DNA from 3 places in the Pseudomonas sp. MLB6B genome. Region 2 is predicted to be linked to each of the others. Evidence: riboswitches for the same ligand, from Rfam matches in the RefSeq annotation. Region 2 holds a riboswitch; each other region holds the start of a gene.
What was found. Region 2 has a riboswitch for cobalamin ahead of cobO (cob(I)yrinic acid a,c-diamide adenosyltransferase). Riboswitches for the same ligand answer to the same signal wherever they lie in the genome.
Positions count from the first base shown of each region.

Region 1: linked by a shared signal. The riboswitch ahead of cobW (cobalamin biosynthesis protein CobW) and the one ahead of cobO (cob(I)yrinic acid a,c-diamide adenosyltransferase) in region 2 are both predicted to bind cobalamin.
Region 3: linked by a shared signal. The riboswitch ahead of ACSMEV_RS13450 (ABC transporter substrate-binding protein) and the one ahead of cobO (cob(I)yrinic acid a,c-diamide adenosyltransferase) in region 2 are both predicted to bind cobalamin.

Region 1 covers NZ_CP199313.1:3,317,238-3,327,058, reverse strand. The annotation lists gene ACSMEV_RS14665 (CbtA family protein) at 1-524, opposite strand, end outside; gene ACSMEV_RS14660 (CbtB domain-containing protein) at 535-720, opposite strand; cobalamin riboswitch at 813-1,042, opposite strand; cobalamin riboswitch at 1,122-1,324, shown strand; gene cobW (cobalamin biosynthesis protein CobW) at 1,423-2,493, shown strand; gene cobN (cobaltochelatase subunit CobN) at 2,497-6,258, shown strand; gene ACSMEV_RS14645 (ATP-binding protein) at 6,260-7,261, shown strand; gene ACSMEV_RS14640 (vWA domain-containing protein) at 7,363-7,929, shown strand; gene ACSMEV_RS14635 (PACE efflux transporter) at 8,101-8,538, shown strand; gene ACSMEV_RS14630 (GNAT family N-acetyltransferase) at 8,582-9,091, opposite strand; gene ACSMEV_RS14625 (HhH-GDP family DNA glycosylase) at 9,235-9,678, shown strand; gene ACSMEV_RS14620 (CinA family protein) at 9,732-9,821, opposite strand, start outside.
Region 2 covers NZ_CP199313.1:4,062,642-4,072,462, forward strand. The annotation lists gene bluB (5,6-dimethylbenzimidazole synthase) at 1-453, opposite strand, end outside; gene ACSMEV_RS17940 (cobyrinate a,c-diamide synthase) at 450-1,745, opposite strand; gene cobO (cob(I)yrinic acid a,c-diamide adenosyltransferase) at 1,742-2,353, opposite strand; cobalamin riboswitch at 2,479-2,702, opposite strand; gene ACSMEV_RS17950 (PQQ-dependent sugar dehydrogenase) at 2,923-4,242, shown strand; gene ACSMEV_RS17955 (C40 family peptidase) at 4,661-5,203, opposite strand; gene ACSMEV_RS17960 (C40 family peptidase) at 5,341-5,982, opposite strand; gene hda (DnaA regulatory inactivator Hda) at 6,112-6,816, opposite strand; gene purM (phosphoribosylformylglycinamidine cyclo-ligase) at 7,182-8,240, shown strand; gene purN (phosphoribosylglycinamide formyltransferase) at 8,240-8,893, shown strand; gene ACSMEV_RS17980 (DUF3108 domain-containing protein) at 8,902-9,612, shown strand; gene ACSMEV_RS17985 (tRNA-uridine aminocarboxypropyltransferase) at 9,664-9,821, opposite strand, start outside.
Region 3 covers NZ_CP199313.1:2,996,195-3,006,015, reverse strand. The annotation lists gene fni (type 2 isopentenyl-diphosphate Delta-isomerase) at 1-437, shown strand, start outside; gene ACSMEV_RS13480 (glycosyltransferase) at 434-1,696, shown strand; gene crtY (lycopene beta-cyclase CrtY) at 1,693-2,859, shown strand; gene ACSMEV_RS13470 (phytoene desaturase) at 2,856-4,346, shown strand; partial or broken gene ACSMEV_RS13465 (phytoene/squalene synthase family protein) at 4,343-5,272, shown strand; gene ACSMEV_RS13460 (sterol desaturase family protein) at 5,196-5,756, opposite strand; gene ACSMEV_RS13455 (DUF1624 domain-containing protein) at 5,959-7,125, shown strand; cobalamin riboswitch at 7,152-7,348, shown strand; gene ACSMEV_RS13450 (ABC transporter substrate-binding protein) at 7,474-8,481, shown strand; gene ACSMEV_RS13445 (FecCD family ABC transporter permease) at 8,478-9,497, shown strand; gene ACSMEV_RS13440 (ABC transporter ATP-binding protein) at 9,494-9,821, shown strand, end outside.

The sequences.
Region 1 (9,821 bases), 750 kb from region 2:
ACCAGCAGCGCGGCGCCGAGCAGCTTGAAGAGCCAGGAACGGCTGAACGCCAGCAGCGCCAGACCACAGGCCGTGGCAGCCGCAGTGCCGATCCACCAGGTCTGCCGCTGGGCCAGGTCGGCGGCAGCCGTACCAGGCAGCTCGGGCGGCAGGCCCAAGGTCGGCGCCAGGCAGAACACCGTAAAGCCTGCCAGGCCCCAGAGCGCACCACTGGCGACGCGATTGGGTTCGCGCAGGCTGTACAGCGCCGCCAGCAGCAAGGCGAAGCCCACGGCCACGACCAGGTTGCCGCCGGTGGTGGCCAGCACCCGTTGCCAGCCGTCCTCGGGCGACCACGCCTCAGCGGCATGCTCATGGGCGGCACCGCCTTCGGCATGGCTGTGCCCCTGGACCGCAGGCGCTGCGTTTTCGTAGGTTTCGGCCTGAAGGATCAACGGGCTGACCCACAAACTTTGCAGCAGGGTCAGCAACATCGCGGCGAGCAAGCCGCTGAAGCCCGCGGTACGGGCGATGCGAGTGAACATGCCGGCGTCCTCAGTGGCAGGGGAAGGCTGCGCTGTGGCGCGTGTCGTGGGCGGCGTTGTGCACGGCGTCGATGTGCGAGAAGCCGGCGAAATACACAAGGCTCAAGCCTAAAAGGCCGGCACCGATGGCGATGACCAGGCGCTGGCTGAGGGTGGTGGAGGGGCTGATGGCGGGTTTGCTGCTGACGATGGGCATGACGTGTTCCTCGGCTGGGAATCGGTAGGTCACGCACGGTCGCCTCAGCGCGGACACGCCAAGTGCAGGCAACGGCGCCCGCCCACCGCGGGGGTTGATCGAGACGTCAGGCCGGTCTCCGGGCTCGCGAGCGGGAGCTTGGCTCCCCAGACAGTGCGTCGACCTTCCCACGTGGCTGGCGCCGACGCAGTGGTGTTGCAGACGCATGACTCGCTTACCGTTGCGGGGGCAGCACCGGCATTGCCTGGCCTGCTGTTGCAGACCGCGACGCACCGGTTTCCCGTTTCACCCCACAAGGGGCACCTGACGCAAGGGCGCTAGCAAACCATGGGGCATGATTCCCGTCAATCGGCCGCCCCTCGGCGGCTGCGGTTGACCCCACGCGGGGCACTGCGTAGCCTTGCCGTTTCGAGGTTCTCAGGGGGCACGGTTTCCCTCACCCACTGAGCTAAGACGGGAACGCGGTAGAGCCGCGGCTGCCCCCGCAACTGTAAGCATCCCAGCCGATCGGCACAGCCACTGCGCGCACGCGGGAAGGCGCCATCGGCACGGTCGCGATGGCCAGGATGCGAGCCAGGAGACCTGCCTCGGTACGCTTTCGACATCAACCGGGCGGGGTGATCCGGTGGCGAGCACGCCTGGCCTATCCGGTCGCGGGCGATCGTCCCGCATGCCCGCGCCGTCTGCCAAGGGCACTGAGACATGAAAACACTGGCCAAGCTTCCCGTCACCATCGTCACCGGCTTCCTCGGCTCGGGTAAAACCACCTTGCTCCGGCACATGCTGGACAACGCCCAGGGCCGCCGCATCGCGGTCATCGTCAACGAGTTCGGCGAATTGGGCATCGACGGCGACCTGCTCAAGCAGTGCAGCATCGGCTGCACCGAAGAGGAGGCGGTGGGCCGGGTCTTCGAGCTGGCCAACGGCTGCCTGTGCTGCACGGTGCAGGAAGAGTTCTTCCCGGTCATGCGCGAGCTGGTGGCGCGCCGCGGCGATCTGGACCACATTCTCATCGAAACCAGCGGCCTGGCCCTGCCCAAGCCGCTGGTGCAAGCCTTCCAGTGGCCTGAAATCCGCAACGCCTGCACGGTCGATGCGGTGATCACCGTGGTCGACAGCCCGGCGGTCGCGGCCGGCACCTTCGCCGCCTATCCCGACCAAGTGGACGCCCAGCGCAAGCTCGACCCCAACCTCGACCACGAATCGCCCCTGCACGAGCTGTTCGCCGACCAATTGGCCAGCGCCGACCTGGTCGTGCTGAACAAAGCCGACCTGATCGACGCCGAAGGCTTGGCTCGCGTACGTGCCGAAGTCCAGGAAGAATTGCCGCCGGCGGTCAAGATCATCGAAGCCAGCAGCGGCCGCCTGCCGCTGGACGTGCTGATCGGCGTGGGCGCCGAGTCCGAGGCGCATATCGACGGCCGCCGCACTCACCATGACTCGCACCACGACGAAGACGGCGAGCACGACGACCACGACCACGACGCGTTCGACTCCATCTCCCTGGAGCTGCCCGAAGCCGACGAGCGCTTGCTGCTCGAGGCATTGGCGCAACTGGTGGCCCAGCACGACATCCTGCGCATCAAGGGCTTCGCCGCCATTCCCGGCAAACCCATGCGCCTGCTCATTCAAGGCGTGGGCAGCCGCTTCGACAAGCACTTCGACCGCCCGTGGCGTGCCGATGAAGCCCGTATCACCCGCCTGGTGCTGATCGGCCAGGACCTCGACGCCGAACAGCTCGGCGCGCGCCTGCACCAAGCCCTGGGCGCCTGATCGATGCACCTGCTGCGTACTCAGCCCGGCGGCTTCGTGCCGGACGATAGCATCGCCGACCTCGGCCAGACCCCGGCCGAGCTGGTGATCCTGTGCAGCGGCGATTCGCACCTGGCGCTGCTGGCCGATACGCTTGAGCACCTGCCGGCGAACTTCCCCAGCGTGCGCCTGGCCAACCCCATGCAGGTGCAGAACCACGGCTCGGTCGACCTGTACGTCGACGAGGTGCTGCGTCACGCCAAGGTCATCCTGCTGTCGCTGCACGGGGGCGTGGGTTACTGGCGCTACGGCATCGAACAGTTGGTACAACTGGCCGAGCGCGGTGTGGAGCTGATCCTGGTGCCGGGGGACGACCGCCCCGACCCCGAGCTGACCGATCTGGGCAGCGTACGCGACGCCCGCGCCGAGCGGCTCTGGCACTACCTGCGCCAGGGTGGCAAGGCCAATGCCTTGAACCTGTTCAACTGCCTGGCCAGCACCTGGTTGGGCCGCGATTACCCCTGGCACGAGCCGCAGCCCTTGCCACGCACGAGCGTCTACCACCCTCAGGTGGGCAGCGCCACGCTGCAGGACTGGTATGCGCAATGGCAGCCGGAGTGGCCGGTTGCGCCGCTGTTGTTCTACCGCTCGCATTTGCAAGCGGCCAACACCGCATTTCTCGACGCGTTCTGCGAGCGTCTGCAAGCCGCCGGCCTCAACCCGCTGCCCATCGCGGTCGCCAGCCTCAAGGAGCCCGAGTGCCTGGCCCAGGTGCAGAACTGGATGGACGAAGTCGACGCCGAGGTGATCATCAACACCACCGGCTTCGCCCTGTCCAGCCCGGAGCGGCCCAACCTGCGCCCGTTGCGGCGTGACGTACCGGTGCTGCAAGCGATCTGCGCCCAGGACAACCAGCCGGCCTGGGAAGCAAACGAGCAAGGCCTGGGCGCGCGCGACCTGGCCATGCACATCGTTCTGCCGGAATTGGACGGACGCATCATCACCCGCCCGGTCAGCTTCAAGGACCTGGCCTGGCGCAGCGAGCGCAGCCAGGCCGATGTGGTCTGCTACCGCGCACATCCCGAACGCATGGATTTCGTCGCCGAGCTGGCGCGCCGTTGGGTGGTCCTGGCGCGCCTGCCCAACGCGCAGAAACGCATCGCCTTGGTACTGGCCAACTACCCGACCCGCGACGGTCGCATCGGCAACGGCGTGGGCCTGGATACGCCCGGCGCGGCGCTCAATATCCTGCAAGCCCTGGCCGACCAGGGCTATCCGGTGGACGCGCTGCCCGAGACCGGCACTGCCTTGATTCAGGCCCTGCTGGGCGGGGTGACCAACGACCTCGACCACCTGGACCAGCGTCCCTGCGCCCAGAGCCTGAGCCTTGAGGACTACCAGCAGGCCTTCGCCCGTCTGCCGGCGGGCAACCGCCGAGCGGTGCTGGAGCGCTGGGGCGCGCCCGAGCAGGACCCAATGTGCCGCGCCGGGCGCATGATGGTCGCCGGCCTGCGCTTCGGTTCGACCTTCGTCGGCATCCAGCCGGCCCGGGGCTACCAGCTCGACCCCAGCGCGGTCTACCACGACCCCGATCTGGTGCCGCCGCACGGTTATCTCGCGTTCTACTTCTGGCTGCGCCACGCCTATGGCGCCGACGCACTGATCCACGTCGGCAAACACGGCAACCTGGAATGGCTGCCGGGCAAAGGCGTGGGGCTGTCGGCCGAATGCTGGCCCGATGCGCTGCTCGGACCGATGCCCAACGTCTACCCGTTCATCGTCAACGACCCGGGCGAAGGTGCCCAGGCAAAGCGCCGGACCCAGGCCGTGATCATCGACCACCTGATGCCGCCGCTGACCCGTGCCGAGACCTACGGCCCGCTGCGCCACCTCGAACGCCTGGCCGACGAGTACTACGAAGCGCAACTGCTCGACCCACGCCGCGCCCGCGAGCTGCAGCGCGAGATTCTGGAACTGGTCAAAGCCAACCACATTGACCGCGAACTGCAGCTCGAAGGCCAGTTGGACGACGCCGCACTCTGGCTGCCACGCCTGGACACCTACCTGTGCGACCTGAAGGAATCGCAGATCCGTGACGGCCTGCACGTGTTCGGCCAGTCGCCCGAGGGCCGCTTGCGCCGCGATACCCTGCTGGCCCTGCTGCGCGTGGAGCGCTACGACGGCCAAGGCGCCAACGCCAGCCTGCTGCGGGCGCTGGCCAAGGCCCTGGCGCTGGGCTTCGATCCCCTGGACTGCGACCTCGGCGAGCCTTGGCGCGGCGCCAGGCCCGCGTGCCTGCTGGGCGTCGACGACAGCCTCTGGCGCACCCATGGCGACACCCGTGAGCGCCTGGAGCTGCATGCCTTGGCGCTGATCGAGGCGACCCTGGCCGGCACCTTGGCCTTGCCGGCCGAACCTGCCTGGCAACCGGTGCACGCCGTGCTCGACGGTCTGCTGGGGCAAATAGCCCCAGCGCTGGACGGGTGCGGCGAGGCCGAGCTGCAAGGCCTGCTGGCCGCCTTGGACGGGCGTTTCGTGCCCGCAGGGCCCAGCGGTGCGCCGAGCCGCGGGCGCCTGGACGTGCTGCCCACCGGGCGTAATTTCTACACCGTGGACGTGCGCAACCTGCCTACCACCACGGCCTGGCGCCTGGGCTTCGCCTCGGCCAGCCTGCTGCTCGAACGGCATCTGCAGGACCACGGCGACCACCTGCGCCAGCTCGGCCTGTCGGTGTGGGGCACGGCCACCATGCGCACCGGCGGCGACGACATCGCCCAGGCCATGGCGCTGATGGGCGTGCGTCCGGTGTGGGCCAGCGGCTCGCAGCGGGTCGACGACTTCGAGATCCTGCCGGTGAGCGTGCTCGACCGCCCGCGGGTGGACGTGACCCTGCGCGTCTCGGGCTTTTTCCGCGATGCCTTTGGCAACCTCATCCGCTTGTTCGATGCCGCCGTGCAGGCCGTCGCCGCCCTGGACGAACCTGACGACTTGAACCCCCTGGCCGCCCGCGTACGCGCCGAGCGCAGCGCGCTGCTGGCCAAGGGCGTCGACCCCGAGCAGGCCGCCCGCGAAGCCGGTTGGCGAGTGTTCGGCGCCAAGCCCGGTGCCTATGGCGCGGGGGTGCAGAACGCCATCGACGGGCGCCTGTGGCAAAACCGCGAGGACCTCGCCGAGGTCTACCTCAACCACGGCAGCTACGCCTATGGCGCCCAGGACGAAGGCACCCCGGCGCGCGCGCAGTTCGCCCAGCGCCTGAGCCAGGTGCAGGCAGTGGTGCAGAACCAGGACAACCACGAGCACGACCTGCTCGATTCCAACGACTACTACCAGTTCCAGGGCGGCATGCTGGCCGCCGCAGAAACTCTGGCGCACACCCAGGTGGCGAGCTACCACGGCGACCATAGCCAGGTCGACCGGCCACGCATCCGCACCCTCAAGGAAGAGCTCAACCGTGTGGTGCGCGCCCGTGCGCTCAACCCCAAGTGGATCGACGGGGTGAAGCGGCATGGCTACAAAGGCGCCTTCGAGATGGCCGCGACGGTGGACAACCTGTTCGCCTTCGACGCCACCACGCACTTGATCGACGACCACCACTACCAATCCCTGGCCGACGCCTACGTGCTCGACCCAGCCACCCGCGAGTTCATGCGCGAGCACAACCCCGAAGCCCTGCGCGACCTCACCGAGCGCCTGCTCGAAGCGCAACAGCGCGGGCTGTGGCAGGCGCCGGGCGAGTACCGCGAAGCCCTCGAATCCCATTTGCTCGAAGGCGAGGAAGATGCCTGATATGACCGAACCCGTGCAGTTCCCGCTGGCCGCCGTGGTTGGCGCCGACGACCTGAAGCTGGCGCTGTGCCTGACCGCCATCGACCCGCAGATCGGCGGGGTGCTGATCGAAGGCCCGCGCGGCATGGCCAAGAGCACCTTGGCCCGGGGCCTGGCGGCGCTGCTCGACGACGGGCCCTTCGTCACCCTGCCTCTAGGCGCCAGCGAAGAGCGCCTGGTCGGCACCCTCGACCTGGACGCCGCGCTCGGGCAGGGCAAGGCGCAGTTCTCCCCCGGTGTGCTGGCGCGGGCCGATGGCGGGGTGTTGTACGTCGACGAGGTCAACCTGTTGCCTGACGCCTTGGTGGATCTGCTGCTGGACGTGGCCGCCAGCGGTGTCAATCGGGTGGAGCGCGACGGGATCTCCCACCGTCATTCGGCGCGCTTCGTACTGATCGGCACCATGAACCCTGAAGAGGGCGAGTTGCGCCCGCAACTGCTCGACCGTTTCGGCTTGAACGTACTGCTCGACGGCTCGCCCGCCCCCGAGGCGCGCCAGCAGATCATCCGCCGGCGACTGGCCTTCGACGCAGACCCGCAAGGTTTCAGCGCCCAGTGGCAGGCCGCGCAGGCGCAATTGCGCGAGCGCTGCCAGGCTGCCCGGGCGGCATTGGCGCAGATCGAGCTGGACGACGCGTCCCTGGCCAACATCGCCGCCCAGTGCTTTGCCGCTGGCGTGGACGGCCTGCGCGCCGACCTTGTTTGGCTGCGCGCGGCCCGTGCCCACGCCGCTTGGCGTGGCGCCAGCCAGATCGCCGAAGAGGATATCCAGGCGGTCGCCGAATTCGCTCTGCGTCACCGCCGTCGGCAACCGGCGCCCGAACAGGCGCCCAGCCCACCACCGCCGCCTGCCGGCCAGGCCAGCGAACCGCAGGCAGGACCTGGCGATTGGGGCGCATTGCCGCCGCAAGCCGTGAACGGCGGCGCCCGGCGTGAGGTACCGAACTGGGCAAAAAAGCCCTGAGCATCCGCGCGCGTGGCGCCAATGCGGTGGATGCTCGAACTCGACCGGGGCGCTTGGTCGGCGTGCCCCGAGGCAAGGCGCGTAGCGCCGGCGAGGGCCGCGTGGCCTGGGTGTCCACCTTGCTCAAGGGCCGGCCCAGACATCGTCGCGACCTGTGCTGGCAACAGCGCCAGGCCCAAGGCCCGGAGCTGTGGCTGGTGATCGTCGATGCCTCGGGCTCGACCCGCCGCAACGGTGCTTTGGCCGAGTGCAAAGGGTTGCTGGCGCAGATGTTCGATCAGGCCTATCGGCAACGCGCTCGCCTTACCTTGCTCACCGCCAGTGGCCGCGAACCGCGCTGGCAGCGCCATGGGCTGAAGGCCTCCGCAGCCTTGCAGCCTTGGTTGCAGGCCCTCGGCGCCGGGGGCGGCACGCCGCTGCTGGCGGCGTTGGCACAGGCTCGCGAGTGGCTGGCCGCACGCGCACGCCAGCATCCGACCGAAGTGCAGCGTTGCTTCGTCTTCACCGACGGCCGCTTGCAACGCTGGCAGCCCTTGGCACCCCTGCCGTGCGCCAGTGTGTTGGTGGACATCGAGCGAGCGCCGGTGCGGCTGGGGCGGGCGCGGCAACTGGCCGATGAGTTGGCTGCCGAGTATTGGCATTTGGATGCCTTGAGACGGATCGAGTGACGTGCTCTTGCCGTAAGAGGCGCTTTATGCCGTATGGGCGCTTCGGCCTGAGCACAATGGGACTGGACGAGGGACAGCGTGCCCCTTGATTGACGCACCCCGAACAGGCCGTTCTTGCCTCTAAAGCCTCACCACGCTACAACCTCAACGGCCACCGCCAAGGAATCCCCCATGCAAGGCAAGGCCCGCAAGATCGTCCAAGCCATCCTCTACGAAGTCATAGCCGTGGCCTGCGTGGCGCCGGCCCTGGCGTTCCTGTTCGACACTGGCATGGCGCATTCCACGGTGCTGTCGCTCCTGATGTCGGGTATCGCCCTGAGCTGGAACATGGCCTTCAACTGGGCGTTCGAACGCTGGGAAGCCAGTCGCGCCCAGCGTCAGCGCACGCTGTGGCGCCGCTTGCTGCACGCGCTGGGGTTCGAAGGCGGCCTGGTGCTGTTGCTGCTGCCTCTGGTGGCGTTCTGGTTGGAGATCGGTCTTTGGCAAGCGCTGCTGACCAACCTGGCGCTGTTCGCTTTCTTCTTCGTCTATGCGTTCGCGTTCCAGTGGGCCTTCGACAAGGTGTTCGACGTGCCGTTGTCGGCGCAGCAGGGTGAGTGCCGAGGTTGAGCGGCATAGGGCAGGGCGCGCCGTCGGCGCCCCGCACTGCGCATCATCGAGCGCGCAGGCGCGCCATGCTCAAGGCGTCCACATAGATACCGTCGCGTACGGCGTAGTCGCGCAAGCGACCTTCCACCTCGAAGCCGAACTTGCGGTAGAGGGCCATAGCCGGTTCGTTATCGGCGAATACCGTCAGTTCCACGCGGCGCAGGTTCATCCAGTCGTCGGCGACCGACAGCGCCGTCTGCAACAACCGCGATCCGATTCCTTGCCCTTGCCAGGCCTTAGCCACGCTCATGCCCAAGCCACCGACATGGCTTTGGCGAATGCGTGGTGACTGCTCCAGGCTGATGTTGCCAATGACCTCGCCTTGGTGCAGCGCCACCAGCTGGACACGCCGTTCACTGCTCGCCGCCAACCGTTGGCGCCAGACTTCGGTGGACTGGTAGGGCATTTGCAGCACTTGTCGGCACACCGCTGGCTCGTGGTACAGCGCGGTGATGCCGGTCAGGTGGGTTTCGCTCAGGGGTACGATGTCGATGCGGGGGGTGTCGCTGTTCACGGGGCTCATCCTTGTGGTCATGTGCAACGGGTGTACTCGGGGCTTGGTCAGGTTCGACGGCTCGCTATGCTGACCATGGCAACCTACCATGGCAGACGCTGTCGATTGACAGCTTCGTCTCTCAACTGCCTAAAACGGTGCCTATGCAGCCCATCACTGCCAAAGACCTCGCCCTCGATCTCGACAACCCGCGCGGCGCAGATGTGTTCCTCTGGCTGGTAGCCGCTTTTCTGATCGGCAAGCGTATCCGCGCCTTGGTAGCCGTCGCGGCCTATCGGCAGGTGGTGGAACGACAGGGTTTGGATTCACCGGCCAAGTTCGTGGAGTGCGGTCACGCAACCTTGGTGCGCTTGTTGGGCCAGGCAGGCTATACGCGTTATGACGAATCGACAGCCCGACGCCTACAGGCATTGGCGCGGAAGTTCGCGGTGCAGATGCCCCACCAGCATGCAGGCTTGCTGGCTGGAAACACCACGCGTGTGGACTTCGAACGATGGTTGCTCGAGTTCGAGGGCATCGGTCCGAAAACGGTCGAGATCTTCATGCGCGAGGCACAAGGGCTTTTCGCGCTTTCCAAGCAGAGCTGACCTGGATGAGCGCTGGTTCGCAGCCAATCGTTCCGAACTAGACCACAGATGGATCAGGCTCGTTCGCTTCTCAACCAACGTTCATGGTAGTGCACCAAACGCGTCAGACCATGCAGTGCTGCATTGTGCAGAACATCCGCACG
Region 2 (9,821 bases):
CAGCCCCAGCCCTTCGGCACGGGCGGCCAGCCACAGGTTCTGGATGGCGCAGGCCAGGGAGGCGAGGTCCATTTCCGGCAAGGTGCGGCGGCCGAAGATGTGCCCTTCGCGCTGGTCCATCAGCGCTGCGACCAGCACCTCGGCGCAGTCGTGGATGCCTTCGACCTTGAGCCGCATGAAGGTGTCGCCGCGCTCGCCCAGTGCCTCGGCGGTGCGCAGGCGTTCGGCCTCGACCAACTGGTGAATGTCGTCGCGCAGCGCCCGGCGGGTGATGCGGATGAAGCGCCAGGGCTGCATCAGGCCGACGCTCGGCGCCTGGTGCGCGGCGTGCAGCAGGCGCTGCAACAGGGCCGGCGCCACCTCGCCCCCGGCGAAATGGCGCATGTCGCGGCGCTCGCCGATGGCGCGGTAGACCGCCGCGCGCTCGGCGTCGGTGAAGGCGTGTTCGCTCATGGTCGCAACAGCGCCGCCGCCGCTTCGGGGTCGGAGGGGAAATAGAAATGCACGTAGGAAGCGGTCGTGCGGCCCAGGCGATACACCGCCTCGTTGCCGCGCCCGCCGTTGGGGCTCAGGCCACGGGCGATGGGCGTCTCGTCGGTGGTGGTCAGCGAGTGGTGGTAGGTGTGCCCACGCAAGGTGCCTTCGGGCAAGGTCACCGTTTGCAAGGCCAGGGCCGCCAGGCGCTTCTGCATGGTGGCTTCGCCGCGCAACAGGCCGACCAGTTCGGCACGCTCGCCGGCGACGTCGGTCAACGCATTGAGCAGGTACAGCATGCCGCCGCATTCGGCTAGCAGCGGCTTACCGGCTGCGTGGTGGGCGCGAATCGCCGCCAGCATCGGTGCGTTGGCGGCCAGGGCGTGGTGGTGCAGTTCGGGGTAGCCGCCAGGTAGGTACAGACTGTCGACTGCGGGCAGTACTTGGTCGTGCAGGGGCGAGAAGAAATGCAGGGTCGCGCCCTGGGCGCGCAGCAGGTCGAGGTTGGCGCCGTAGGCAAAGGCGAAGGCCTCGTCGCGGGCGATGCCAATATGCACGCCGTGCAGGGCCGGGCGCACCTCGACCGGCTCCGGCGCGTCGAAGCCCACCGGCGGCGGCAAGGTGGCGTCACAGCTTTCGCCGAGCGCCTGCGCGGCGGCGTCCAGGCGCGCGTCCAGATCGTTCAGTTCGCTGGCCTGGACCAGCCCCAGGTGGCGGCTGGGCAGCTCGATGCCGCGCTCGCGCGACAGCCCGCCGTACCAGCGCAGCCCTTCGCTCAGGCTGCCTTCGAGCAGTTGCGCGTGGCGCAGGCTGCCGACCCGGTTGGCCAGCACGCCGGCGAACGGCAGGTCGGGTTGGTAGCGCGCCAGGCCCAGGGCCAGGGCGCCGAAGGTCTGGGCCATGGCCGTGCCGTCGATCACTGCCAGTACCGGCACGCCGAAATGGCGGGCCAGGTCGGCGCTCGACGGGGTGCCGTCGAACAGGCCCATGACGCCTTCGATGAGGATCAGGTCGGCCTCGGCGGCGGCCTGCCACAGCAAGCGCCGGCTTTCGGCCTCGCCGATCATCCACATGTCCAGTTGGTACACCGGCGCGCCGCTGGCGCGTTCGAGGATCATCGGGTCGAGAAAGTCCGGCCCGCACTTGAACACCCGCACCCGCCGCCCGAGGTTGCGGTGCAGGCGCGCCAGGGCGGCGGTGACGGTGGTCTTGCCCTGCCCGGAAGCGGGCGCGGCGATCAGCACCGCCGGACAGTGTCGGCGTTCGCTCACAGCTCCACGCCCTTCTGTGCCCGAATGCCGGCCTGGAAGGCGTGCTTGACCACGCCCATCTCGGTGACGGTGTCGGCCAGCTCGACCAGCTCGGGCTTGGCGCCGCGGCCGGTGACGATCACATGCTGCATGGGCGGGCGCGCCTGCAGGTCGGTCAGTACCTGGTCGAGGTCCAGGTAGCCATGCTTGAGGGCGATGTTCAGTTCGTCGAGCACGACGAACTCCACGGCCGGGTCTTGCAGCAATTGCCGCGACACCGCCCAGGCCGCTTCGGCGGCGGCGATGTCGCGCTGGCGGTCCTGGGTTTCCCAGGTGAAGCCTTCGCCCATCACGTGGTAGCTGACCTGCTCGGGGAAGCGTCGGAAGAACAGTTCTTCACCGGTGCTGTTGCGGCCCTTGATGAACTGCACCACGCCGCAGCGCATGCCGTGGCCCATGGCGCGGGCGAGCATGCCGAAGGCCGAGCTGCTCTTGCCTTTGCCGTTGCCGGTCAGCACCAGCAGCAGGCCGCATTCGTTGGGGGAATTGGCGATGCGGTCGTCCATCAGCGCTTTCTTGCGCTGCATGCGGGCCAAGTGGCGTTCGTCGCGCTCGGGGGATTCGTTCATGGGGGTCTCCGCGGGCCGCGGCGCCTGAACAGGCGCCGGTAGGTCGATAAGGCAGGCAGACACGGAGGCGCGCAGCAGCCACGGCCTTACGCCACGGAGCACCGCGCATCACCCTCCGTGATACCGATATAAGACAGTGACAGGCCGGTCTCCGGGCTTGTGAGCGGGGCCTTGGCCCTCGGGCGCTGCGCAGTTCACCAGAGGATGATGCTTCTGGCCGTACGTGTCGCTCGACTCACCTACCGTTGCGGGGGCAGCGCCGGAATCGCGCTGCTGTGGCGCCCACCGGCTTCCCAGTTTCACCCCGGTGGAAGCTTGTCCACGGGGCACCTGAAACGAACGGCGAAGGTTAGAGGGTTGCACCCGGAGCGTCAATGTGGATGGCAGGGATGAGTGGGCCCGGGTTGTCGTCGACGATTGGAACGCGCCACCGAACGGACCGCGCTCATTCGCTTGGCGGATCGCAGAGAGGGCTACCGGAACCGCTGCGCGATCCATCGCAAGGGAACTCGTTCCCATACGGCCTCTCTCAATTTTGTCGATGGTTCCCGTTTGCGGAGAATGCCTGCATGGCCCAGATGCGTATCGGTTTGCTGATTGCCTTGACCACAAGCCTGGCGGCGTGCGGCGAGTCCGCCCGCTTGCAGGTTTCCGATGGCACGGGCCCGACGCCCGAGCTGCCGGCGCCGAACAAGACGCTCATTCCCACGGTGAACATCGCCCCCGCCATCGGCTGGCCGGACGGTGGCAAACCGATCGCTGCCAAGGGCACCCAGGTCAACGCCTTCGCCGAGGGGCTCGACCACCCGCGCTGGCTGTATGTGCTACCCAACGGTGATGTGCTGGTGGCCGAAACCAATGCGCCGCCCAAGCCCGACGACAGCAAGGGCATCAAGGGCTGGATCGCAGACAAGGTAATGAAACGCGCGGGCGCCGGTGTGCACAGCGCCAATCGCATCACACTGCTGCGCGATGCCGACCATGATGGCGTCGCCGAAATGCGTGTCCCGTTCATCGAAAACCTCAACTCGCCTTTCGGCATGGCGCTGATCGGCCACACCCTCTACGTTGCCGATACCGACAAACTGCTGCGCTTCGCCTACACCGAAGGTGCCATGCAATTACGCGACCCGGGGCAGAAAGTGGTCGACCTGCCGGGCGGTCCGCTCAACCACCACTGGACCAAGAACGTCATCGCCAGCCCGGACGGCAGCAAGCTGTATGTGACGGTCGGGTCCAACAGCAACGTCGGCGAAAACGGTCTGGACCAGGAACGCGGCCGCGCCGCCATTTGGGAAGTAGACCCGGCCAACGGCCGGCAGCGCCCGTTCGCCACCGGCCTGCGCAACCCCAATGGCCTGGCCTGGGAGCCGCACACAGGGGCCTTGTGGACGGCGGTGAACGAGCGCGACGAGATCGGCAGCGACTTGGTGCCCGACTACATCACCTCGGTCAAGGACGGCGGTTTCTACGGCTGGCCCTACAGCTACTACGGCCAGCACGTCGACGCGCGCGTCGATCCGCAAGATCCGGCCAAGGTTGCCAGCGCTCTGGTGCCGGATTTTGCCGTCGGCCCGCATACCGCCTCACTGGGCCTGACCTTCATCGCATCTGGCACCTTGCCGGCGCCCTTCACCCAGGGCGCGTTGATCGGCCAGCATGGTTCCTGGAACCGCAAACCGCTCAGCGGCTACAAGGTGCTGTTCGTGCCGTTCGACGACAGCGGCAAGCCCAAGGGGCAGCCGGTGGACTTGCTCGGCGGTTTCGTCAATGACGAAGGCAAAGCGATGGGGCGCCCGGTGGGCGTGGTCGGCGATGGGCGCGGAGGCGTGCTGGTGGCGGACGATGTGGGGAATGTAGTTTGGCGGGTGACGGGGGTTGGCAAATGAGATGGCTCGGGGCGCTCGGTCTGGATCGTGGGGCGGCGTAGGCCTGGGCTGGGACCGCTTTGCGGTCCATCGCGGCTGAAGCCGCTCCTACACGGGACGCTGTGGGAACGGTTCAAACCGCTTCTACATCACATACTGTATGAGTGGTTTCAGCCGCTTTCAAACCGAACACTGTAGGAGCGGCTTCAGCCGCGATGGCCGGCGAAGCCGGCCCAACCCAGGCGGTGCGCTCCCTCAAGCTGAACCGGCTTTCCCTCAAGCTGAACCAGCTTTCCCTCAAGCTGAGCCGGCATTGCCTCACAGAACCCGTTGTGCCTGTCATTACCGTCGGCAATACCGCTCAACCGACTGCGACCACGCATCCAACCGCCATGCCTCGAATCCAACCCGAGCGCCCCACGCCAACTCCGCTTTGACCCTAGGGATTCTGCGCCAAATGTCCCGCCGGAATGATCCGCTTGGCTTGCAGATAGGCCTTGGCCCAGTAGCTGTTCGACAGATAGTCCAACCGCACCGTACCGCCCGTACGCGGGGCATGCACGAAACGCCCCTCCCCCACATAGATGCCCGCATGGCTGACCTGTGAGCCGCCACCGGTCGCGAAGAACACGATGTCGCCCGACTGCAGTGCGTTGATGTTCACGCTGGGTGCGCGCATGACGATCATTTCCCGTGTCGAGCGCGGCAGGCTGATGCCGGCGGCGTCGTTGTACACGTATTTGATCAGGCCACTGCAATCGAATCCGGAGTCCGGGGTATTGCCGCCCCAGCGGTAAGGCGTGCCCACCAGGCCGATGGCACGGAACAACACGTCCGAGGCCACGGGGGAAAAGCTTGGCTGGGTGTTGAACGTCATCTGCGGCTTGACCACCGGCGCGGGCACCGGGGCTGGGGCCTGGCTGGAGCAGGCGCCCAGCAGTGCAACGGACATCAGGAAAGCGAAGCGCACCATTGTCGTCATGGTCGGAACGTCCTGTAGGAAACCTATCGGCGATAGCCGGAAAGAGTTGAGAAATTAGATTAGACGTTTTCTGTAAATGCACACGGCGATTAGCTTTTCAGCTAATCGCCGTGTGTACCGACAACACCCTGCAACGATTAGTTGCGTGCGAGATTGGTCGGCGCCATGGCCAAGGCGCGTTTGGCCTGCATGAAGGTTTTGCTCCAGTAGCGATCGCCCAGGCTGTCGATGCGCACACCGCCGCTGCGGCGGCTGCTGGAGTGGATGAACTGATTGTCACCCAGATAGATACCGGCGTGGCTGACGCGGCCACGGCCGTTGGTGCTGAAGAACAGCAGGTCGCCCGGCTTGAGCTTGTTGCGCGCGACTTTCGGCGCGTCGACGTTGATCATTTCGCGGGTCGAGCGCGGCAGCGACATGCCCGCCTCTTCGCGGAACAGGTAACCGATGAAGCCGCTGCAATCGAAGCCCGATTGCTCGGAGGTGCCGCCGAACCGGTAGCGCGTACCGATCAGCTCCTTGCCACGCTCCAGAATGCTGTCGGCCAGCACGGGCAGCTTGTAGGGCTGGGCGCTGGAAAAGACGGGGTGTTGTTCTTCGTCGAGGGCCAGGTCTTGTTCGGTGAAGACGGAAGAGGCCGATGGCTTGGCCTTGATCGAAACCTGGGAAGCGACGTGTGGTTGAACCTGAGGCTGGGAAACGGTGCCGGGTTGAGTGGCGCAGCCAAAAAGCAGGGTCACCAGTGCGAGAGGCACGAGGGGTGCGAAGCGAGTAAGCATGGGCACGACCGTGGCGATAAGTGGTTTTGGAAGGTGGAGACTATGCCGTCACCTGTAACCATTTGCAAATTTAATCGAAAAAAATGTGACTTTTCGTTTTTGCAGTGATCGAAGGCAGCGCTTGGGCAGTTACCAGCCCAAGGTTTCCTTCAAAAACGGGATGGTCAGCTTACGCTGCGCTTGCAGCGAGGCCTGGTCGAGGCGCTCAAGCAAATCGAACAAAGCGCTCATGCTGCGCGTACCACGAGTGAGGATGAAATGGCCCACTTCGTCGGTCATCTGCAAACCGCGGCGCGAGGCGCGCAGTTGTAGGGCGCGCAGCTTGTCTTCGTCGGAAAGCCCGCGCATCTGGAAGATCAGGGCCAGGGTCAGGCGCGATTTGAGGTCCGGCAGGCGGATGGGCAGTTCGCGGGGCGAGCTGGACGCAGCCAGCAACAGACGCCGACCGCTGTCGCGCAGGCGATTGAACAGGTGGAACATGGCCTCTTCCCAATCGGCCTTGCCGGCGATGACGTGCAGGTCGTCGATGCACACCAGTTCGAACTGTTCCAAATGGTCGAGCAGTTCGATGCCGCGGTCGAGCAGTTGCGCCAGAGGCAGATAGACCGCCGGTTCCCCCAACTGCTGAAAGCGATGCGTGGCCGCCTGTAACAGGTGCGAACGCCCCACCCCTTGCTTGCCCCACAGGTAGATCAGGCTTTCCGTCCAGCCGGCGTCGGCCTCGCAAAGCCGCTCGACATAGCCCAGCGCCGCAGCATTGGCGCCGGGGTAGTAGTTGATGAAGGTGGCGTCGTCGCGAAGGCGCACACCCAGGGGCAACTGGATCGGTTTCATGCTGGCGGCGGTCACGAGAACCCAGGGGCCTTAGGTGAAAAGACGGCAAAGTCTATACCCGCCGTGCGGGGCGCACAATCGCGCTGCCGGGCAGCGGTAGGAAAATCAACGGCTTGCGATTTGCCAGGCGCGCGGCATTGGCAGTGCGCTTCTATCTACAGAGGCTTCGCTTCTATATGGCGCAGGCTGCTGTTTTTACCTATTTACCGCCCTGCCCGTCGGCCTGAGGATGGCCGCTGCGTGGCAACCCTGATAAAATCGCGCGCCTTCGCAGACCACTGACGTCTCCGGCAGCCGGCCGCCACCGCCGGCCTTGCCCGTCAGGGTCGTTTTCCTGAATCCCTCCCCGTTAAAGGCCTGGATCAATGAGCAAGCAACCCTCCCTGAGCTACAAGGACGCCGGTGTAGACATCGACGCCGGCGAAGCACTGGTCGAACGCATCAAGGGCGTGGCCAAGCGCACCGCACGCCCTGAGGTCATGGGTGGCCTGGGCGGCTTCGGCGCCCTCTGCGAGATCCCGGCCGGCTACAAACAGCCCGTGCTGGTCTCCGGCACCGACGGCGTCGGCACCAAGCTGCGCCTGGCGCTGAACCTGAACAAGCACGACAGCATCGGCCAGGACCTGGTCGCCATGTGCGTCAACGACCTGGTGGTGTGCGGCGCCGAGCCGCTGTTCTTCCTCGACTACTACGCCACCGGCAAGCTCAACGTCGACGTGGCCGCCACCGTGGTCACCGGCATCGGTGCCGGCTGCGAACTGGCCGGCTGCTCGCTGGTCGGCGGCGAAACCGCTGAAATGCCCGGCATGTACGAAGGCGAAGACTACGACCTGGCCGGCTTCTGCGTAGGCGTAGTGGAAAAGGCCGAGATCATCGACGGCTCCAAGGTCGCGACCGGCGATGCCCTGATCGCGCTGCCGTCCTCCGGCCCGCACTCCAACGGCTACTCGCTGATCCGCAAGATCCTCGAAGTGTCCGGCACCGACATCGACGCCACCCAGCTGGGTGGTACCCCATTGGCCGACCTGCTGATGGCCCCGACGCGCATCTACGTCAAGCCCCTGCTGCAACTGATCAAGCAGACCGGCGCGGTCAAGGCCATGGCCCACATCACCGGCGGCGGCCTGCTCGACAACATCCCGCGCGTACTGCCCAAGAACGCTCAGGCCGTGGTCGATGTGGCCAGCTGGCAGCGCCCGGCGGTGTTCGATTTCCTGCAGGAAAAAGGCAACGTCGACGAACACGAAATGCACCGTGTGCTCAACTGCGGCGTGGGCATGGTCATCTGCGTCGCACAGGAGCACGTCGATGCGGCCCTCGCTTCGCTGCGCGATGCCGGTGAGCAGCCTTGGGTGATCGGCCGTATCGAGCAGGCCGCCGAAGGCGCCGCACAAGTGGTGTTGCACAACGTCAAGGCACACTGATGCCCGAGGCTTTCTGCAATGTAGTGGTGTTGCTGTCGGGTTCTGGCAGCAACTTGCAAGCCCTGATCGACAGCAGCCGCGACGCGCACAGCCCCGTGCGCGTATGCGGCGTGGTCGCCAACCGCGCCGACGCCTATGGCCTGCAACGGGCCAAGGCTGCCGGGATTCCCACGGCGCTGTTGGAACATACCGGTTTCGACGGGCGCGAAGCCTTCGACGCGGCGCTGATGGCGCTGGTCGACGGTTTCGAACCCGACTTGGTGATCCTCGCCGGTTTCATGCGCATCCTCAGTGGCGGTTTCGTCCGTCACTACCAGGGCCGCCTGCTGAACATCCACCCTTCCCTACTGCCACGCTACAAGGGCCTGCACACGCACCAGCGCGCCCTGGAAGCGGGCGATGCCGAGCACGGCTGCAGCGTGCACTTCGTCACCGAGGAACTCGATGGTGGGCCGTTGGTCGTACAGGCAGTGATTCCCGTTGAACCTGGCGACACCGCCCAGAGCCTGGCTCAGCGCGTGCACCACCAGGAACACCAGATCTACCCGCTGGCCGTGCGCTGGTTCGCCGAAGGGCGCTTGCGTCTCGGCGACCAGGGTGCGTTACTCGATGGCTCGCCGCTGCCGGCCAGCGGCCACCTGATCCGACCTTAGGAGAATGTATGCGTCGTGCCCTGCTCATGGCTCTCGCCGTGCTCGCCCTGCCCCTGCAGGCCGCTGAATTGAAGCCGTTTTCGGCCAGCTACACCGCCGACTGGAAGCAACTGCCCATGAGTGGCACCGCCGAGCGCAGCTTGGTGAAAAACGCCAACGGCACTTGGGACCTCAACTTCAAAGCCTCGATGATGATCGCCAGCCTGACCGAGCAAAGCACCGTGCGCATGGAGAACGATACGCTGCAACCGCAGACGTACCACTTCGAGCGTGGCGGGCTGGGCAAGGCCAAGAAGGTCGACCTGAAGTTCGACTGGACCGGCAAGAAGGTCACCGGCAGCGATCGCGGCGACGCCGTCAGCCTGCCGCTCAACCGCGGCGTGCTGGACAAGTCCTCGTACCAGTTGGCCCTGCAGCATGACGTGGCCGCCGGCAAGAAGAGCATGACGTATCAGGTCGTCGACGGTGACGAGATCGATACCTACGATTTCCGCGTCCTGGGCACCGAAAGCGTCGCCACCAAAACCGGCAACGTCGATGCGATCAAGGTCGAGCGCGTGCGCGACCCGAGCCAGAGCAAGCGCATCACTGAGCTGTGGTTCGCCAAGAGCTGGGATTACCTGCTGGTGCAATTGCGCCAGGTGGAAACCGATGGCAAGGAATACGTGATCGTGCTGCAGGATGGCACGGTGGACGGCAAGTCGGTCAAAGGCAACTGAGTTACTGACCCGAGCTGTACAAATCGGGGCCGCATAGCGGCCCCGATCGATTCACCCGCCCCCATGATTGCGCGCGAACGTCTCCTCCCCCATCGCCCGGATCTGCCCCTCGATCAGCGCCTCGAACGGCCTGAGCAACGCATCGAATCGCCCCTCTCCCTCCAGCTCGTTCAACGCCTGCACCACGGCCTCTATGGTCGACAACGCCT
Region 3 (9,821 bases), 1.1 Mb from region 2:
ACGTCGCCACCGCCATGGCGTTGAGCGATGCCGGCGTGCAGGTGATCGATGTGGCCGGCACCGGTGGCACCAGTTGGGCTGCGGTCGAAGCCGAACGCATCCATAACCCCAGCGACCGTGCGGTGGCCATGGCCTTCGCCGATTGGGGCATGCCCACCGCCACCTGCCTGCAGGCCGTGCACCGCGCCCTGCCCGGCATGGCGCTGATCGCCTCGGGGGGTATCGCCGACGGGGTCGAAGCGGCCAAGGCCATCCGCCTGGGCGCGCAATTGGTCGGCCAGGCGGCGCGCGTGCTGCCCGCCGCGATGGAATCCACCGAAGCGGTATTGGCGCATTTCGACATTCTCCTGCGCCAGTTGCGCATCGCCTGCTTCTGCACCGGTTCGCGCAACCTCGACGCGCTGCGCCGCGCACGTCTGCAAGCACCCCAGGGATGAGCCACTTCGCGGTCGTGGCACCGCCCTACCCCAGCCACTTCCAGGCATTGCAGGCCGTGGCCGGGCATCTGTTGGCGCGCGGCCATCACGTCACCTTCTTCCAGCAGGCCGATGCGGCGCATTGGCTCAGCGATGCCCGTATCGGTTTCACGGCGTTGGGCGCCACCAGCCATCCCCCCGGCAGCCTGGCCCAGGCACTCGATCTGGCCGCGCGGCCCAACGGCCCACTGCGCCTGCGCCGGTTGATCCGCCAACTGGCAGGCACCAGTGCCATGCTCTGCGAACAATTGCCCGATGCCCTGCGCCATGCGCAGGTGGACGCCGTGCTGTGCGACCAGATGGAGCCGGCCGGTGCCCTGATCGGCGAGGCCCTGGGCCTGCCCACCGTGTCGATGGCCTGCGCGCTGCCGGTCAACCGTGAACCCGGCCTGCCGTTGCCAGTCATGCCCTTCGCCCCGGGCCGCGACGCGCGCCTGTACGAGGGCACCGAGCAGGTCCATGACTGGCTGATGAAGCCCTTGCAAGTGGTGATCGACGCCACTTGCCAACGCCATGGCCTGCCGTCGCGCCAGGGCATGCACACCTGCCTGTCGCCACTCGCACAGATCAGCCAGACCCTGGCACCGTTCGACTTTCCTCGCCAGGCGCTGCCCGCCCATTTCCATGCAGTCGGCCCCTGGCGGCGCGATGGCGGCGTCGAAGGGGAATGGTTGCTCGACCCGCAGCGCCCCTTGGTGTTCGCCAGCCTCGGCACCCTGCAAGGGCACCGTTTCAGCCTGTTCCTGCGCATCGCCCAGGCCTGCAAAGCCCTGGACGTGCAGCTGCTGCTGGCCCACTGCGGCGGCCTGGACGCCGCGCAGCAGACGCGCCTGCGCTACAGCGGCGCGAGCATCGTCACCGACTTCGCACCGCAACAATGGGCGGTACGCGCAGCCCAGGTAGTGATCAGCCATGGCGGCCTCAACACCGTGCTCGATGCGGTGGCGGCGCATACACCGCTGCTGGTGATGCCCATCGCCTTCGATCAGCCTGGCGTCGCGGCGCGGATCGCCTACCATGGGTTGGGCGAAGTGCTGCCGCGCTGGGCCGGGCCACGGCGCATCGCCGCCAGCCTCGAACGCTTGCTGGCCCGCCCTGCGACCGACCATCCCGCGCTGAGCGACGCACTGAACACAGCGGGCGGTGCGATGAGCGCCGCCGACATCATCGAGCGGGCCGTCACAACCGGACGGCCCGTCCTGCATAGCGATCTACCATGAACTTCGACCTGATCCTGGCCGGCGGCGGTCTGGCCAACGGCCTGATCGCCTGGCGCCTGCGCCAACTGCGCCCCGAGCTGAACATCCTCTGCCTGGAAGGCGACGCTGCGCCGGGCGGCAACCATACATGGTCGTTCCACGAAGCCGACCTCGACCACAGCCAGCGGCAATGGTTGGCCCCGTTGGTGGGCCATACCTGGCCCAGCTACCACGTACACTTTCCAGGCTTCTCGCGGCATCTGGCCAGCGGCTATGCCAGCATCGACAGCGCGCGCTTCGCCCGCCTGCTGAGCGAAACGCTGGGCCCGACGCTGCGCTGCAACAGCCGCATCCAGCAGCTCGACGCCACCAGCGTGCTGCTCGACAGCGGCGAGCGCCTGCAGGCGGCGGCCGTGATCGACGGGCGTGGCCCACTGCCCAGCCCGCACATGGTGCTGGGCCAGCAGGCGTTTCTCGGCCAGGTGGTGCAACTGCACAAGCCCCATGGCCTGGCCGCGCCCATCGTCATGGACGCGCGGGTACCGCAGGGCGACGGCTATCGCTTCGTCTACGTGCTGCCGTTCAGCGAAGACACGCTGCTGGTGGAAGACACCCACTACGTCGAACGCCACGCCCTCAGCGCCGAACAACTGCGCGAGCACATCGCGCAGTACCTGCAGCAACACGGCTGGCAACCCAAGCAGGTGCTGCGCGAAGAGCAAGGCGTGTTGCCGATCATCCTGGCCGGCGACTTTCCTGCTTGGCAGGCCGAACAATCCGGCCAGCTCAGGGCGGGCCTACGCGCCGGACTGTTCCATTGCACCACCGGCTACTCGCTCCCCGAGGCCGTGCGCCTGGCGGACTGGCTGGCACGCCAACCGCGCCTGGAACAGGCCAGCCTGGCTCCGGCGTTCGCCGACTACCAGCGCGGCCGCTGGCAGCAACAAGGTTTCTACCGCCTGCTCAACCGCATGCTGTTTCTCGCCGGCTTGCCGCAGCAGCGCTGGCAAGTCATGCAACGTTTCTACCGGTTGTCCGAGCCCCTGATCGCCCGTTTCTACGCCGGGCGCAATACGTGGGCCGACCGCCTGCGCATCCTCAGCGGCAAACCGCCGGTCCCTGTTGGTCAAGCGCTGCGCGCCGCGCTGCGTCATTCCCCCCGCCATTTCGAGGAACATTCATGACCCCTGGTAAAACGGCTGTCGTCATCGGCGCCGGTCTGGGCGGCCTGGCCCTGGCCATCCGCCTGCAAGCCGCTGGCGTCGCCACCACCTTGCTGGAACGCCGCGATCTGCCAGGCGGGCGCGCCTACGTCTACAAGGACGAGGGCTTCACCTTCGATGCGGGGCCGACGGTGATCACCGACCCTTCGGCCATCGAGGCGCTGTTCGAGGCGGCGGGCAAACCCATGCGCGACTATGTCGAGCTGCTGCCGGTCACACCCTTCTATCGCCTGTGCTGGGAGGACGGCACGCAGTTCGACTACGGCAACGACCAGGCCGACCTGGAACGGCAGATCCACGCCCTGGAACCGGCCGACGTGGAAGGCTATCGGCGTTTCCTGGCCTACTCCAAGGAAGTGCTCGCCGAAGGTTACGTGAAGCTCGGGGCGGTGCCGTTCCTGTCGTTCCGCGACATGCTCTCGGCCGGCCCGCAGCTGGCCCGTCTACAAGCCTGGCGTAGCGTGTACGGGATGGTCGCCAAGTTCATCCGCAACGAAAAGCTGCGCCAGGCGTTTTCGTTCCACGCCTTGCTGGTCGGGGGCAATCCGTTCTCCACCTCGTCGATCTACACCCTGATCCATGCCCTGGAGCGTGAGTGGGGCGTGTGGTTCCCGCGCGGCGGCACCGGCGCATTGGTCCAAGGCATGGCCAAGCTCTTCGAGGACATCGGTGGGCGTCTGGTGCTCAACGCCGAGGTCAGCGGCTTCGACACCGAAGGCGACCGCCTGACCGCTGCGCGCACCGCCGACGGTCAGCGTTGGCCGGCCGACACCATCGCCTCCAACGCCGACGTGGTGCACACCTACAGCGACCTGCTCGGCACCCACCCACGCGGGCGCAGCGAGGGCGAGCGGCTCAAGGGCAAGCGGTTCAGCAATTCGCTGTTCGTCGTGCACTTCGGCCTCAAACGCGAGCAGCCGCAGTTGCGCCATCACACCGTCTGCTTCGGCGCGCGCTACAAGCCGTTGATCAAGGAGATCTTCGCCGGGCCGCAGCTGCCCGAAGACTTCTCGTTGTACCTGCACACGCCCTGTGCCACCGACCCGAGCCTGGCGCCACCGGGCTGCTCGAGCCATTACGTGCTGGCGCCGGTGCCGCATTTGGGCAATGCCGATGTCGACTGGCACGAAGAGGCGCCGCGTTATCGCGACCGCATTTTCAGCTATCTGGAGCAGCACTACATGCCCGGACTGCGTGACGATCTGGTGACCTGCCGCACTTTCAGCCCGGTGGACTTCCGCGAACAGCTCAACGCCCATTTGGGTTCGGCTTTCTCCCTGGAGCCGGTGTTGCAGCAAAGTGCCTGGTTCCGCCCCCACAACCGAGATGCGCAGGTCAAGAACCTGTACCTGGTCGGTGCAGGCACCCACCCCGGCGCCGGTGTACCGGGCGTGATCGCGTCGGCCAAGGCCACCGCGCAATTGATGATCGAGGACCTGCACGGATGACCGAGCCGGCCACCGATCCGCTGCTGCAACATGCGCTCGACAGCATCGCCGTGGGTTCGAAGAGCTTCGCCAGCGCTTCGCGCCTGTTCGACTCCGACACCCGGCGCAGCGCGGTACTGCTGTACGCCTGGTGCCGGCATTGCGACGACGTGATCGACGGCCAGCAAGCCGGCCATGATGCAGTGCCGCTAAGCCCGGCCGAAGCGCGCCTGCGTCTGGCCGAGCTGCGCGCCCGCACGCAGACCGCCTACCTCGCTTCACCCATCGACGACCCGGCCTTCGCTGCCTTGCAGGCCGTGGTGCAGCGTCACGGCATCGCCCGCGAGGAAGCGCTCGACCTGTTGCAGGGTTTCGCCATGGACGTCGATGGCCAGCACTACCAGACCCTCGCCGACACCTTGCAGTACTGCTACCACGTCGCCGGCGTGGTGGGGCTGATGATGGCGCGGATCATGGGCACCCAGGACCCGCAGGTGCTCGACCGCGCCTGTGACTTGGGGCTGGCGATGCAACTGACCAACATCGCCCGCGACATCGTCGACGACGCCGAAGTCGGCCGTTGCTACCTGCCCCAGCAGTGGCTGGACGAGTTCGGCATCACCCTGGCGACCTTGGCCGAGCCACGCCATCGACCGGCGCTGGCGGTGCTGGCCACGCGCCTGATCGATCAGGCCGAGCCCTATTACGCCAGCGCCGAGGCAGGCCTGGCGGCGCTGCCCTGGCGTTCGGCCTGGGCCGTGGCGAGCGCCGGGGCCGTGTACCGGCGTATCGGTATCCGCGTGCGGACGGCCGGCGCCCAGGCCTGGGACACGCGCGCCTCGACCGGCAAGCTGGAAAAGCTCGGCGCGCTCAGCGGGGGGTTGTGGACGAGTCTGCTGCGGCGTCTGCGCCGCTATCCGCAGCGCGACCCTCGGCTGTGGACGCGCGCGCCGATGCCGAACGCAACGGCCCGTCGTGCCGAGCCCGCAGCTGCGCCTTGAGGCGCTCGATGGGCGGCGCGTAGATGAAGCCGAACGACACGCAGCCCTCGCGGCCATGCACCGCGTGGTGCATCAGGTGGGCCTGGTACAGACGTTTGAGGTAGCCGTTACGTGGCACGTAACGGAACGGCCAGCGGCGATGCACCAGCCCATCGTGGGCGATGAAGTACAACAGCCCGTAACCGGTCATGCCGGCACCGATCCATTCCAGGGGATGCCAGCCGGCATTGCCCAAGGCGATCAATAGGATCGCCAGCACGGCGAACACGGCGGCGTACAGATCGTTCTTCTCGAACCACCCATGGCGCGGCTCGTGGTGCGAGCGGTGCCAGCCCCAGCCGATGCCGTGCATGAGGTACTTGTGGGCCAGCCAAGCGACGACTTCCATGCCGGCCAGGGTGATCAGAAAGATGGCGAGGTTGGTCAGCATGGCGTCCGTTCGATTCCAGGGAGTGAGGTATGGAGTGCTGCGCCTAGGATAGCGTTCCCAGGTGTAGCAGCGTAAACGGTGCGACGGATTGATTTGGATCGCATTCCAATGCAGGCAAAAAATGAAAACGGTAGTGGCTTACATGAAATTTGTTATAAGATAACGTTTCATTACAAGCCCATCCCCTTGCCTGCGATCCTCCATGACAAGCGCACACGCCACCCCAACCCCGATCACCCAACGCCTGCAAAGCATCGACGCGCTGCGTGGCCTGGTGATTATGTTCATGTTATTGGACCACGTCCGCGAAACTTTCTTCCTGCACCATCAGGTCGGCGACCCGATGGCGATCGCCACGACCGAACCCGGTCTGTTCTTCAGCCGCACCCTGGCGCATTTGTGCGCGCCGGTGTTCGTGCTGCTCACAGGCCTTTCGGCCTGGCTCTATGGTGAGAAACACCAGGGCCGGGGCGATGTCGCAGCGTTCCTGTTCAAGCGCGGCCTGTTCCTGGTGGTGCTGGAGTTCACGGTGGTCAACTTCGCCTGGACCTTCCAGCTGCCGCCGAGCGTGGTCTACCTGCAGGTGATCTGGGCCATCGGCGTGAGCATGATCGCGCTGGCGGCGCTGGTGTGGTTGCCGCGTGCGGCGCTGATCGCGCTGGGCCTGGTGATCGTCGTCGGGCACAACCTGCTCGACGCCGTGCATTTTGGCGAAGGCTCTGCGCTGCACGTGCTATGGGCGATCCTGCATGACCGTGGCTGGCTGGAGGTGTCCGAGCACATGCGTCTGCGCACCTCGTACCCGGTATTGCCGTGGATCGGCGTGATCGCCCTGGGTTATGCCATGGGTCCTTGGTTCGCCCGCGGTAGCGATGCGGCCCAGCGTCAACGTCGGCTGTTGACCACCGCAGCGCTGGCGCTGCTGGCGTTCGTCGCGTTGCGGCTGTTCAACGGTTACGGCGAAGCGCCCTGGAGCAGCTACCCTAGCGCCCTGCAAACCCTCATGAGCCTGCTCAACATCACCAAGTACCCGCCTTCGCTGCTGTTCCTGTGCCTGACCCTGGGCGTGGGCCTGCTGTTGCTACGCGGCTTCGAGCGCGCCGGCCAGGCACGCTGGATCGGTGTGCTGGCAGTACTGGGCGCAGCACCGATGTTCTTCTATCTGTTGCACCTGTACGTGCTCAAGCTCGCCTATCTGGTGTGCGTGGCGCTGTTCGGCCTCAATCAAGGGCAATACTTCGGCTTCGACAGCATCGGCGCGGTATGGCTGTGTGCGGTCCTGCTGGCGCTGGCGCTGTACCTGCCGGTGCGCGCCTTCGCCCGGCTCAAGGCCCGGCGCCGCGACATCGCCTGGCTCAAATACCTGTGAAGAGGTTCCCTGCCAGCGGGTGATGGTCTACCATGCCGCCCGCCGGTTTCCCCCCAGGAATTAATAGGGAATTCGTCGCCCGCCCAGCCGCGGGCCAAACGAAACTGCCCCCGCAACTGTAGGTGCCGAGCCTGCTCCTCGAATGCCACTGGACCTGTCCGGGAAGGCCGGAGCCAGGCCAGGACGCACCAGTCAGGAGACCTGCCGGCACACATTCACCGACCGGCGGGGTGTCCGGGACGGCCATCGGCACCCTGTCCAGGGTGGCACCGCCTGCCTCGCGCAGGCGGCGCAGACGATGCCTGTCCGTGCGCGCGGTCCGCTGCACCACGATAGGAGATCGTTCCAATGCTACGCTTCACCGCCCTGCTCACCGCCCTCGGCTTCTCCGGCTTGGCCCAGGCCGCCGCCACGCACTACCCGCTGACCGTGGACAACTGCGGCATGCCGCAGACTTTCGCCGAGGCGCCGCAACGTGCGGTGACCATCGGCCAGGCCGGCACCGAAATCCTCTACGCCTTGGGCCTGGGCGAACGCCTGGCCGGCACCTCGCTGTGGTTCAACGATGTGTTGCCCGAGTTCAAGGCGCAGAACGACAAGGTGCCGCGTCTGGCCGACAACGACCCGAGCTTCGAGGCCGTGGTCGGCAAACGTCCGCAACTGGTCACCGCGCAGTTCGAATGGATGGTCGGCGAGCAAGGCGTGGTCGGCACGCGCCAGCAGTTCCACGAGCTGAACATTCCCACCTACCTGCTGCCCTCCGACTGCGAAGGCAAGGACAACCTGGTCGGCGCCGACGGCACCCGTTTGCAGCCGTTCAAGGTCGACTCCATCTACAAGAGCGTCAGCCAGCTGGCCGAAATCTTCGACGTGCAGGCCCGCGGCGAGGCGCTCAATGCCCAACTGCGTGGGCAGTTGGAGAAGGCCCGAGCGCAGTTGGCCGGCAAGGACCTGTCGGGCACCAGCGCGCTGTTCTGGTTCTCCAGCGCAGACCTCGACATCGACCCCTATGTGGCCGGGCGCCAAGGGGTGGCCGACTTCATGCTGCAAACCCTCGGGGTGCGCAATGTGGTCGAGTCCCAAGAGGAATGGCCCACCGTCGGCTGGGAGACTCTGGCCAAGGCCAATCCCACCTGGCTGATCATCGCGCGCATGGACCGTCGCCGCTTCCCGGCCGACGACTACCGGAAAAAACTCGAATTCCTGCGCACCGACCCGGTGGCGAAGAACCTCGACGCGGTCAAGCAAGGACGCATCATCATCCTCGACGCCGACGCTATGCAGGCCGGGATCCGTCTGTTCCGGGGGCTGGAGACGCTGTCGGACGCCTTCGCCAGCGGTAAAGCGGCGCCGTGAGCCAGCGATTGCTACCAGGCGGTGTCCTGGCACTGCTGGCGCTGGTCGGCGCCTTGCTGGCCGGCATCAGCATCGGCGAAACCAGCGTGGCGCCACGGGTGGTCTACCAAGTACTGGCCAACCACCTGTGGCAAGCCGGCTACGCGGTCGACCCGATCGATGCCGGCATCGTCTGGAACTACCGCCTGACCCGCACCCTGGTGGCAGCGGCGTGCGGGGCGGGCCTGGCGACCTGCGGGGTGATCCTGCAAGCCTTGCTGCGCAACGCCCTCGCCGAACCCTACCTGCTGGGTTTGTCGGCCGGCGCTTCCACCGGTGCGGTAGCGGTGGGCCTGCTGGGTATCGGCGGCGCGGCGCTGTCGCTGTCGGCCGGGGCCTTCATCGGCGCGCTGGCGGCCTTCGCCCTGGTGGTGCTGCTGTCCCGTGCGGCCGGACCTGCGCACAACAACGCGCAAGTGATCCTGGCCGGCATCGCCGGGTCGCAGCTGTTCAACGCCATCACCGCCTTCCTGATCACCAAGTCGGCCACGGCCGAGCAGGCGCGCGGCATTCTGTTCTGGCTGCTGGGCAACCTCAGCGGGGTGCGCTGGCCGTCGGTAGGCCTGGCGGTTCCGGTGGCGCTGCTGGGCCTGGCGGTGTGCCTGTGGCATCGGCGCAGCCTCGATGCCTTCACCTTCGGCGCCGATTCGGCGGCCTCGCTCGGGGTGCCAGTACGCCGCACGCAATTGCTATTGATCAGCTGCGCGGCGCTGGTTACGGCGGTGATGGTGTCGATCGTCGGCGCCATCGGCTTCGTCGGGCTGGTCATTCCTCATGCGCTGCGGCTGCTGCTCGGGCCGGGGCATACGCGACTGCTGCCGGCCAGTGCCTTGGGCGGCGCGCTGTTCCTGATTTGCGCCGACATCCTCTCGCGCACCTTGCTACCTGGGCAGGTGATTCCGGTAGGCGTGGTCACGGCGCTGATCGGCGCGCCGGTGTTCGCCTTGATTCTGGTCAGCCGCCGGGGGCGCTCATGAGCAATCTCGCGGCCGTGCGCCTGGCACCGCTGAGCTGCGCGGGTCTGGGCCTGAGCGTGCGCGGCCACCCGCTGCTGCACGACATCGACCTGCAACTGCTGGCCGGGGAAACCCTCGGCGTGGTCGGCCCCAATGGTTCTGGCAAGTCCACCTTGCTCAAGCTGCTGGCTGGGTTACGCACGCCCAGCCAGGGCAGCGTGCAACTGCTCGGCGAGCCGCTCGCAGATTTGCCGCGGCGGCGCGTCGCGCAAACCCTGGCATTGGTCGAGCAACAGGCCGACACCCACGACGCCATCAGCGTCTTCGAAGCCGTTGCCCTGGGCC